One region of the Pseudomonas sp. S04 genome, then DNA from elsewhere that is predicted to be linked to it. Evidence: predicted binding sites of a transcription regulator. Region 1 holds the regulator's gene; the other holds the start of a gene.
What was found. Region 1 encodes FliA, which starts transcription of late flagellar genes. Its sites were predicted from a motif close to CTAAAGTTTNNNNNNNNNNNGCCGNTAA; they were not measured.
Positions count from the first base shown of each region.

Region 1 (5,540 bases):
CGACTCGAGCGCTTCAACGGCAAAGTTGCCCTTGCCGTGCAACTGGTCGAGCAAGGCTTCGAATTCGTCGTCGGTTATGTCGCTGCTTTCAGCCGCGACCACCGGGGCAACCGGCTCGACCGGGGCCGCCAGGTTGTCCACGGCGAACTGGCCTTTGCCGTGCAACTGATCGAGCAACGACTCGAACTCGGCATCGCTGATTTCATCACTGCCGTTCGCCGCCGCTGGCGCCTGGATCACAGGTGCCTCGGCTTGCGCCTTGACCGCATTCAGCGAGTCGAGCAGCAGTTCAAATTCGTTATCGGTGATATCGCCGCTGTCGCTGGCGACAACCGGCGCCGCGGGTGCTGGCGCAAGCGCTGCCACCTCGTCGGCCGATTGCGGTTCCGCCAGGCGCGCCAGGGCCGCCAGCAGCTCGGCCGTGGCAGCAGTGACCGGTGCGCGCTCGCGCACTTCGCTGAACATGCCGTTGACCGCATCCAACGCTTCGAGCACCACGTCCATCAGCTCCGAGTCGACGCGCCGCTCACCCTTGCGCAGGATGTCGAAGACGTTCTCGGCGATGTGGCAGCACTCCACCAGTTCGTTGAGCTGGAGGAAGCCGGCGCCCCCTTTTACAGTGTGAAAACCGCGAAAAATTGCATTGAGCAGGTCCGCATCATCCGGTCGGCTTTCCAGCTCGACCAGTTGTTCGGACAGTTGCTCCAGAATCTCGCCGGCCTCAACCAGAAAATCCTGAAGGATCTCTTCATCGGCGCCGAAGCTCATGTGTAGGGGTGCTCCTAGAATCCAAGGCTGGAAAGCAAATCGTCGACATCGTCCTGACCGGACATCACGTCATCACGTTTATCGGCATGAATCTGCGGACCTTCACCCTGCGCCAGATGTTTTTGCGGATTTTTTTCCGCGAGGATCGCTGCACGGTCATGTTCGATGCCGGCAAAGCGGTCGACCTGGCTGGCCATCAGCACCAGTTTCAGCAGATTGCTTTCCACTTCCGTGACCAGTTGCGTCACGCGCTTGATCACCTGACCGGTCAGGTCCTGGTAATCCTGGGCCAGCAGAATGTCGTTGAGGTTGCCCGCCACGATCTGGCTGTGGCTGGCGCTGCGGCTCAGGAAACCATCGACGCGCCGGGCCAGCTCACGGAACTCTTCAGCCCCGACTTCACGGCGCATGAAACGCCCCCAGTCTGCGCTCAACGCCTGGGCATCGGTCCCCAGGGCATTGACCAGCGGCGTGCTGTTCTCCACCAGGTCCATGGTGCGATTGGCCGCCGCCTCGGTCAGCTTGACCACATACCCCAGGCGCTCGGTGGCGTCGGTGATCTGCGAGACTTCCTCGGCTTGCGGCATGTTCGGGTCAATCTGGAAATTGACGATCGCGCTATGCAGCTCACGGGTGAGCTTGCCCACTTCCTGGTACAGGCCACGGTCACGGGTCTGGTTGAGCTCATGGATCAGTTGCACGGCCTCGCCGAACTTGCCCTTTTCCAGGCTGTCGACCAATTCGACCGCGTGTTTTTTCAGGGTCGATTCAAAATCGCCCTGTGAAATCTCTCGTTGTTCCATAGCTCCCCCGTGGCGCCAGACATCAACCGATGCGTTCGAAGATCTTCTCGATCTTTTCTTTCAACGCCTGGGCGGTGAACGGCTTGACCACATAGCCGTTGACGCCGGCCTGGGCCGCTTCGATGATCTGCTCGCGCTTGGCTTCAGCGGTCACCATCAACACTGGCAAGTGCTTGAGCTTTTCGTTGGCGCGCACGTGGCGCAGCAGATCGATACCGGTCATGCCCGGCATGTTCCAGTCCGTGACCAGAAAATCGATGCTGCCACTGTTGAGCATTGGGATGGCTGTAGTGCCGTCGTCTGCCTCGACCGTGTTGGTGAACCCGAGGTCACGCAACAGGTTTTTGATGATCCGCCTCATCGTTGAGAAGTCATCAACGATGAGGATTTTCATGTTCTTGTCCAATTCGACCTCCAAGCAGTCTTAAACGCGCCCAGCACCTGGGCACGCCATTCAATCAACAGGCAGAGCACTCAACGACGGTTTGGAGCACAACGGATGATGACCGCGCCAGCGCGAGGCTGTAGCGGTGTCGTTCGCAGTGTCCCCACACTGCTGTCAGCGCGCTCGCCACTCTCCCAAACGCCCCCGCAAACGGGCTGCGCACTGGCTGTGTAACTGGCTGACCCGCGATTCGCTGACCCCCAGGACCTCACCGATTTCCTTGAGGTTCAGCTCCTCGTCGTAGTACAGCGCCAAGACCAGTCGCTCACGCTCCGGCAAATTGGCAATCGCGTCCGCCAGCGCAGCCTGGAAGCGTTCATCCTCCAGGTCACGCGACGGCTCGAGATGAGCACTCGCGCCATCCTCATGCAGCCCTTCATGCTCGCCGTCCTGCAACAGATCGTCGAAACTGAACAGGCGACTGCCCAAGGTGTCATTCAAAATCCCGTAATAATCGTCGAGACTCAATTGGAGTTCGGCCGCAACCTCGTGATCTTTAGCGTCACGTCCGGTTTTAGCTTCAATTGAGCGAATCGCGTCGCTGACCATGCGGGTATTGCGGTGCACCGAGCGTGGCGCCCAGTCACCTTTACGGACCTCGTCGAGCATTGCCCCGCGGATGCGGATCCCGGCGTAGGTTTCGAAACTCGCGCCTTTGCTGGCGTCGTACTTGGTCGAGACTTCCAGCAGGCCGATCATCCCGGCCTGGATCAGGTCTTCGACCTGGACACTGGCCGGCAGACGCGCCAGCAAGTGATAGGCAATGCGTTTTACCAGTGGCGCGTAACGCTCGATCAGCTCGTACTGCGCGTCACGCGCCGATTGCTTGTACAGGTTGTAACCGCTGGCTGTCATAGCACCGGACCCGCAGTCTGTTGCACCAGGCGCTCCACAAAAAACTCCAGATGCCCACGCGGATTGGCGGGCAATGGCCAGGTATCGACTTTCTGCGCAATGGCGCGGAAGGCCAGGGCGCACTTGGAACGAGGAAAGGCTTCGTACACCGCGCGCTGCTTCTGCACTGCCTTACGCACGCTTTCGTCGTAGGGCACCGCGCCGACGTATTGTAGGGCGACATCCAGGAAGCGGTCCGTGACCTTGGTCAACTTGGCGAACAGGTTGCGCCCTTCCTGCGGGCTTTGCGCCATGTTGGCCAGCACGCGGAAGCGGTTCATGCCGTAGTCACGGTTGAGCAGCTTGATCAGGGCGTAGGCGTCGGTGATCGAAGTCGGCTCGTCGCAGACCACCAGCAGCACTTCCTGCGCGGCGCGGACAAAACTGACCACCGACTCGCCGATCCCGGCCGCGGTGTCGATCACCAGCACATCGAGGTTGTCGCCGATATCGCTGAACGCCTGGATCAGGCCCGCGTGCTGGGCCGGGCTCAGATGCACCATGCTCTGGGTACCGGAGGCGGCCGGCACGATACGAATCCCGCCGGGCCCCTGCAGCAGCACGTCGCGCAATTCGCAGCGACCCTCGATCACGTCGGCCAGCGTGCGCTTGGGCGTCAGCCCCAGCAACACATCGACGTTCGCCAGCCCCAGGTCGGCGTCCAGCAACATAACGCGCCGGCCGAGCTCTGCCAGAGCCAGGGACAAGTTCACTGAAACGTTAGTCTTACCGACGCCACCCTTGCCGCCGGTCACCGCGATCACCTGTACGGGATGCATGCTGCCCATGTGCTTTCTATACCTTGTCTTGCTTAGACGCGGGCTACATGACTGGCTGCGCGTTCCCTGGGGAACAATGCACGGCAGGCCATCGATGTAGATACAAATCTAGTCATTAATACCTCAGCCGACCCGTTTGGTCGGGCTGTGGTAGAGATCAGCGAACATATCAGCCATGGCTTCTTCGCTGGGTTCTTCCTGCATTTGTACACTCACGGCGCGACTGACCAACTGATGGCGGCGCGGCAGATGCAGGTCATCCGGGATACGCGGCCCATCGGTCAGATAGGCCACCGGTAATTCGTGACTGATCGCCAGGCTCAAGACCTCGCCCAGACTTGCCGTTTCGTCCAGTTTAGTCAGGATGCAGCCGGCCAGCCCGCAACGTTTATAACTGTGATAGGCGGCCGTCAGCACCTGCTTCTGGCTGGTGGTGGCCAGGACCAGATAATTCTTCGACTTGATCCCGCGTCCCGCCAGGCTTTCCAGCTGCATGCGCAAGGCCGGGTCGCTGGCCTGCAGACCCGCGGTGTCGATCAACACCACGCGCTTGCGCAGCAGTGGGTCCAGGGCCTGGGCCAGGGACTGACCCGGATCCAGGTGTGTCACCGACACGTTGAGGATCCGCCCCAGGGTCTTGAGTTGCTCCTGGGCGCCGATGCGGTAGCTGTCCATGCTCACCAGGGCGATGTTCTGCGCGCCGTACTTGAGCACATAACGTGCTGCCAGCTTGGCCAGGGTGGTGGTCTTGCCCATGCCGGCCGGGCCGACCATGGCAATCACTCCGCCCTCTTCCAGGGGTTCGATCTCGGGGGTGACGATCATCCGCGCCAGGTGGGCCAACAGCATGCGCCAGGCCTGGCGGGGTTCTTCAATACTGGTGGTCAGCTCCAGCAGGTCACGGGACAACGGACCGGACAAGCCGATGCGTTGCAGCCGGCGCCAGAGGTTGGCCTGCTGCGGATGGCGGCCCTGCAGCTGGTTCCAGGCCAGGGAGCCGAGTTGCACTTCGAGCAACTCGCGCAAGCCATTGAGCTCCGAGCGCATCGAATCGTAGGCACGCGGGTCGATGGCGGCCGCCGGTGCTGGTGCCGGGGCAGGACGCGGCGGCTCGGACAGGGTCGGTTCGATCAAGGGTTCGGCGGCGGTCAGCGGCAGCCCGGCAAACAGCTGGCGACTGGCGTGTTCGCCCGCCTCGCCTTCGCCACGCAAGCTCAGTTCGGCCTGGGCGGTGACAATGCGCGACTGGGTCTTGCGCAGCTCGTCCTCGAGCTCAATGTTCGGCACCCGCGGCGCCAGGGCCGACAGCTTGTAATCCAGGGCCGCCATCAGCTCGACACCGCCGGCGATGCGGCGGTTGCCGATGATCGCGGCATCGGCGCCCAGCTCATCACGAACCAGCTTCATGGCCTGACGCATATCGGCGGCGAAAAAACGCTTAACTTGCATAAACCACTACCTCAGCCGTTGGGCCCTACTGTCGCAACGATGGTCACTTGCTTGTTGTCAGGAATTTCCTGATAGGCCAACACATGCAACCCCGGGACTGCCAGGCGGCCGAACCGCGAGAGCATCGCGCGGACCGGACTTGCGACCAGCAGAATCACCGGGTGACCTTGCATTTCCTGACGCTGGGCCGCGTCGATCAACGAACGCTGCAGCTTCTCGGCCATGCTTGGCTCAAGCAAGACACCCTCATCGGCGCCCTGCCCGGCCTTTTGAATACTATTGAGCAATATTTGTTCCAACCTTGGTTCCAAGGTGATCACAGGCAGCTCGGACTCAGTGCCTACAATGCTTTGCACGATAGCTCGGGACAAGCCGACGCGCACGGCCGCGACCAAAGCGGCA
Region 1 is NZ_CP019427.1:1,700,495-1,706,034, reverse strand. Features, by position in the region: gene PspS04_RS07480 (chemotaxis protein CheA) at 1-768, opposite strand, end outside; gene PspS04_RS07475 (protein phosphatase CheZ) at 783-1,571, opposite strand; gene PspS04_RS07470 (chemotaxis response regulator CheY) at 1,594-1,965, opposite strand; gene fliA (RNA polymerase sigma factor FliA) at 2,131-2,871, opposite strand; gene fleN (flagellar synthesis regulator FleN) at 2,868-3,698, opposite strand; gene flhF (flagellar biosynthesis protein FlhF) at 3,813-5,138, opposite strand; gene flhA (flagellar biosynthesis protein FlhA) at 5,150-5,540, opposite strand, start outside.

Region 2 (5,540 bases), 1.6 Mb from region 1:
CTGCAAGCCGGCGTAGACCACCTGCAGCAACATGTCCGAGTAGAGTTTGACCTCGAAAAAAATCCAGCTGTAGAGCAGCACCATGACCAGGCCGATCGGCCAGCACCAGGGATTCTGTTTGACCGTCAGCCAGACGGCGATCACGCCGAGCGTGGCGGCAAACAGTTCAAGCCCGGACATGGCGGTTCCTTGGGGAAGTCGAAGAGGGCGCCGATTGTACAGCAGCGCCGCAAATCGAGGGCATGCCAACACATGCGTGAACGCCAGCGGGCCTTGTATGCGAGCCGGGCGGCGCTCCGTCTGCTTGCGAAGACCTCGAGTACGTTGCGTTGAGCCAGGCTTGGCGCGCAATCGTTAACGACCATCGCTGGCAAGCCAGCTCCCACAAGGGTTACGCGCGGTCCTGTAGGAGCGGGCGCCCGCGTGCATTCAGTCAATACGCGTCATCGTTGACGAACATCGCTAGAAGCTCGCACTAAACCCGGAACTGCCTCAGCAGTCCATTGAGCTGTTCGCTGAGTTCCTTCAAGTGCACGCTCGCCGCACTCGATTGCTGCGCTGCCAGGGCGGTGCTGTGTGACAGGCCGGCCGCCTGGGTCACGTTCTGGTTGATGTCTTCGACCACGTGGGCCTGCTGCAGGGTGGCGCTGGCGATGGACGCATTGAGGCCGTTGAGGTTGTGCAGCGCCTGGCCGATGGCATGCAGGCTGGCACCGGCCAGTCCGGCTTGCTCGATGGTCAACTGGGAGGCGCGGCTGCTGTCGCCGATCACCTGCACGGCAGCCTCCGAATGGTTTTGCAGGCGTTCGATCATCGTCTGGATCTGCGCGGTGGATTTCTGCGTGCGTTGCGCGAGCAGGCGCACCTCGTCGGCCACCACGGCAAAACCGCGGCCCTGTTCGCCGGCCCGGGCCGCTTCGATAGCAGCGTTGAGGGCCAACAGGTTGGTCTGTTCGGCGATGGAGCGAATCACCTCCAGTACGCTACCGATCTGGGTGCTTTCGCTGGCCAGGGTGCGAATCACTTGCACCGCCTGTTCAATGGTGGCGGACAACTGATCGATCTGCTGCAGGCTGCCGTCAATGTTGACCTGGCCCTGGTGCGCCTGCGCCTGGGCATCGCGCATTTCGCTGGCGGCGTGCTCGGCATTCTTGGCGACATCCTGTACGCCGTAGGTCACTTCATTGATGGCGGTTGCCACCAGCTCCATCTGTTGCGACTGCTGCTGGCTGCGGGACTGGGCTTGCGCGGCGTTATCGCCCAAGTCCGTGGAGGATTGTCCCAAGGCACTGGCCGATACCTGCAGTTGGCTGATCACTCCGCGCAATTTGGCGGTGAAGGCATTGAAATGCCTGGCCAGTTCGGTCACTTCGTCCTGGCCGTGGGTGTCGAGGCTGCGGGTCAGGTCGCTTTCGCCGCTGGCGATGTTGGCCATGGCGTCCACGGTTTCCTGCAGGGGCCGCACAATGCTGCGCGCGATCAGCATCACCAGCAGGGCCATCAGTAGCGCAATGCCCAGGCCCACTAGCGAGGCTTCCCGCACCTGGCTCCGGAACTCGAGTTGCATGTCGTCGATATAGACCCCCGAGCCAATCACCCAGCCCCAGGGTTCGAACAATTTGACGTAGGAGGTTTTCTGCACCGGTGTACTGGCGCCCGGCTTGGGCCAGCGATAGTCGACCATGCCGGCACCCTTGGCCTTGGCGATGGCAACCATCTCGTTGAACAGGGCAAAGCCGTCCGGGTCCTTGATCGCCGACAGGTTCTGGCCATCCAGCTTGGGATTGGTGGGGTGCATGACCATCACCGGGGTCAGGTCGTTGATCCAGAAGTAGTCGCTCTGCTCATAACGCAATCCACGGACCACGCTCAGGGCCTGCTGTTGCGCGACTTCGCGGGTCAGGGTGCCGGCGGTTTCCAGTTGCCGGTAGTAATCCAGCACGCCGCTGGCCGCCTCAACCACATGGCGGGTCTTTTCTGCCTTGGCTTGATACAGGTCGTCATGAATCTGCTTGAGCATCAGCAAACCCAGGGTCAAGAGCATCAGCACAGCCACTACCAGGATGAGCCACAACCGCCGGCTGATCGACATACTGCGCAAGCTGTTCATAGTGCGTCACTCCAGGTTCTTATTCTTGTCATCAACCAGCGCCAGCATAAGGGCAGACTTTTGCCACTACGCCAATACGACTGAAGTCCCATGACGGCGCAGCGCTGGCCGGGCATGTCTGATAGGATTTCGGCCGCGCACGGGAAAACCTGAATCCGTGCTGATTTTTCACAGGATTTTTACCGGTTCCGGTAGATCCTGTACGCCTTGCCATTCAGCTACGCTGAGCGCAGTGAACACCAAAAAAACTAGATAACGTGGCATGCCAGGGGCATCGCTTCATGGGGGATTGATGGATCTTTGGACGGCCATACAGGCGTTGATTCTTGGGGTTGTAGAAGGGCTGACCGAGTTCTTGCCGATTTCCAGTACCGGGCACCAGATTATCGTGGCGGACTTGCTCGATTTTGGTGGCGAGCGGGCGATGGCATTCAACATCATCATCCAGCTCGGGGCGATTCTCGCGGTGGTCTGGGAGTTTCGCCGCAAGATCCTCGACGTGGTCATCGGCTTGCCGACCCAGCGCAATGCGCAACGCTTTACCGCTAACCTGCTGATTGCCTTCCTGCCAGCGGTGGTACTGGGGGTGATTTTCGCCGACCTGATCCACCATTACCTGTTCAACCCGATCACCGTGGCCACGGCCCTGGTGGTGGGCGGGGTCGTCATGCTGTGGGCTGAGCGTCGCCAGCACAGCGTGCGCGCCGAGACGGTCGATGACATTACCTGGAAAGATGCACTGAAAATCGGCTTCACCCAGTGCCTGGCGATGATCCCGGGAACCTCGCGCTCCGGCTCGACGATTATCGGCGGCCTGCTGTTCGGCCTGTCGCGCAAGGCGGCCACCGAGTTCTCGTTCTTCCTGGCAATGCCGACCATGGTCGGTGCCGCGGTGTACTCGGGCTACAAGTACCGTGACCTGTTCCAGGCCTCGGACCTGCCGGTATTTGCCGTGGGTTTTGTCACCGCGTTCATTTTTGCGATGATCGCGGTCAAAGGCCTGCTCAAGTTCATCGCCAGCCACAGCTACGCGGCGTTTGCCTGGTACCGGATAGCTTTCGGCCTGTTGATCCTGGCGACCTGGCAGTTCGGCTGGATCGACTGGACGGCGGCCAAGGCGTGAACGCCCCTCGCAACGGTGTTGCCATCCAGCATCCGCGTCTCAAGGGCCTGATCTTCCTGGGCCTGTGTGCCTTGCCGCTGATCGGTTCCAGCCTGTTGTGGCTGCGCGGGGGCTCGCCGCTGGCGCTGGCGGCCTACGGCGTGGTCAGCGTCCTGGCATTCCTGCTGTACTGGAGTGACAAGCGCAAGGCCCGTACCGAGCGCTGGCGCACCCCGGAAAACGTCCTGCACGCAGTGGAGCTGGCCGGCGGTTGGCCGGGCGCGTTGCTGGCCCAGCAAGTGTTCCGCCACAAGACCCGCAAGGTGTCGTTCCAGGTCGTGTTCTGGATCATCGTGCTGCTGCATCAGGTGTTCTGGATCGACCAGTTATTCCTCGGTGCCGGCTTGTTCAGCCTGTTTTAAAGGAGCAAGCCGACCTGCACCCGCTTGGGCAACTTGCTCACCACCAGTTGGTGGGAACGTTGCAATAAGCCCTGCAGCTCAGCGGCCCCCAGCGGGTAGGGGGGCTGCATGATGATCCACTGGGCGCGCGCCAGATAAGGCGCCGGCCCTATCCCCGGGCGGTCGACGTGGCCGAGGAACAACTCCTTGTCCACCTTGAACGCCAATGAGTCGCCCCGCAGATTCTGCAGGGCGAACATCTTGTTTCCCGCCACCGAAAACACCCGCACGCCCCCCCATTTGTAATCTTCCCGGGCCCCGGGCAGGGCCAGGCAGAAGTCGGCGACCTGTTGTTCGCTCATCACCTTGGCTTTCATAGCAGTCGATCTCCACAGCCTTTGAACGATTCAGTCAGATGGTCTATCCACGCCCGCACCGCCGGCAACACGCCGCGTCGATGGGGATAGACGGCCTGCAACCAGCCACCGGGCAGCGACCACTGGGGCAGCAGTTGCACCAGCGTGCCGTCGGCCAGTTCCTGTTCGCAATACAGCATCGGCAAAATGGTGAAACCCAGCCCGGCCAGGGTGCAGGCCTTGCGCACGACAAAGTCATCGATGCCCAGGCGCGCCTCCAGGCTCAAGTCGCAACTGTGCCCCTGCGCGTCGAGCATGCGCAAATGCACCAGGCGATCGGCTTCCAGGGCCGCGAGTACCGGCACATTTTTCAGGTCGTCGGGGTGGTCGATCTGGCGCTCGCGCAGGAACGCCGGGGTCGCGACGAGCACTGTTTGCGCCTGGCGCAGGCGGCGGGTCACCAGGAAGGGGTCCTCGTCGCCCAAATCGCGGACCCGCAAGGCCACGTCGATGCCTTCGGTGACCAGGTCGACCCGGCGGTTGAGCAGTTGCATCTCCAGTTGTACCAAGGGGAAGCGTTCGAGAAACGTGCTGATCACGCTCGGCAGGAACTCATGGGCCAGGCCCACCGGGCATGACACCCGCAAGCGTCCCCGCGGTTCGCTGGTCATGCTGGCCACCGCTTCGTCGGCCATCTCCGCCTCCAGCAGCATGGCCTGGCAGTGGCGCAAATAACGTTCACCCACTGCGGTCAGCTTCAGTTGCCGGGTCGTCCGTTGCAGCAGGCGCGCACCCAGGCGTTCTTCCAGCTCGGCGATGCGTCGTGACAACCGCGACTTGGGAATCCCCAGCAACCGCCCGGCCGCAGCGAAACCGCCGGCTTCGACCACCTTGGCGAAATAGTAGAGGTCATTGAGATCTTGCATGGCGCACTCGATTGTCCTATCAGTGGGACGAACTATCACATTGTTGCCGACTAATCGTCCATTGGATTCACCTGTAGGATTGTCTCAACTTGATCGCCCGGTGGCGATCCTCACTTGGAGATCCCACATGAAACTTCTGCATATCGATTCGAGCATCCTCGGTGACAACTCCGCTTCCCGTCAGTTGAGCCAGGGTGTGGTCCAGGCCTGGTTAGCCGCCGACCCGGCCACCCAGGTGACCTACCGCGACCTGGCCAGCGATGCCATTAGCCACTTTTCTGCCGCGACCCTGGTTGCGGCCGGCACCACCGCCGAACTGCGCAACGCCGCGCAGCAGCACGAAGCCGAACTGAGTGCTTCGACCCTGGCCGAATTCCTCGCCGCTGATGCGGTGGTGATTGCCGCGCCGATGTACAACTTCACCATCCCCACCCAACTCAAGGCCTGGTTCGACCGCATCGCCGTCGCCGGCCAGACGTTCCGCTACACCGAGGCCGGCCCTGAAGGCCTGTGCGGCAACAAGAAAGTGGTGCTGGTGTCGACCTCCGGCGGCCTGCATGCCGGTCAACCGACCGGTGTTGGCCATGAAGAGTATTTGAAAGTCATGCTCGGTTTCATGGGCATCACCGACATCGAGTTTGTCCG
Region 2 is NZ_CP019427.1:3,333,869-3,339,408, reverse strand. Features, by position in the region: gene pnuC (nicotinamide riboside transporter PnuC) at 1-180, opposite strand, end outside; gene PspS04_RS14745 (methyl-accepting chemotaxis protein) at 476-2,110, opposite strand; gene PspS04_RS14740 (undecaprenyl-diphosphate phosphatase) at 2,403-3,233, shown strand; gene PspS04_RS14735 (DUF1294 domain-containing protein) at 3,230-3,634, shown strand; gene PspS04_RS14730 (MmcQ/YjbR family DNA-binding protein) at 3,631-3,975, opposite strand; gene PspS04_RS14725 (LysR substrate-binding domain-containing protein) at 3,987-4,895, opposite strand; gene PspS04_RS14720 (FMN-dependent NADH-azoreductase) at 5,023-5,540, shown strand, end outside.
Region 2: a site for FliA is predicted at 2,237-2,264, ahead of PspS04_RS14745 (methyl-accepting chemotaxis protein). Genes of this name have one in related genera too.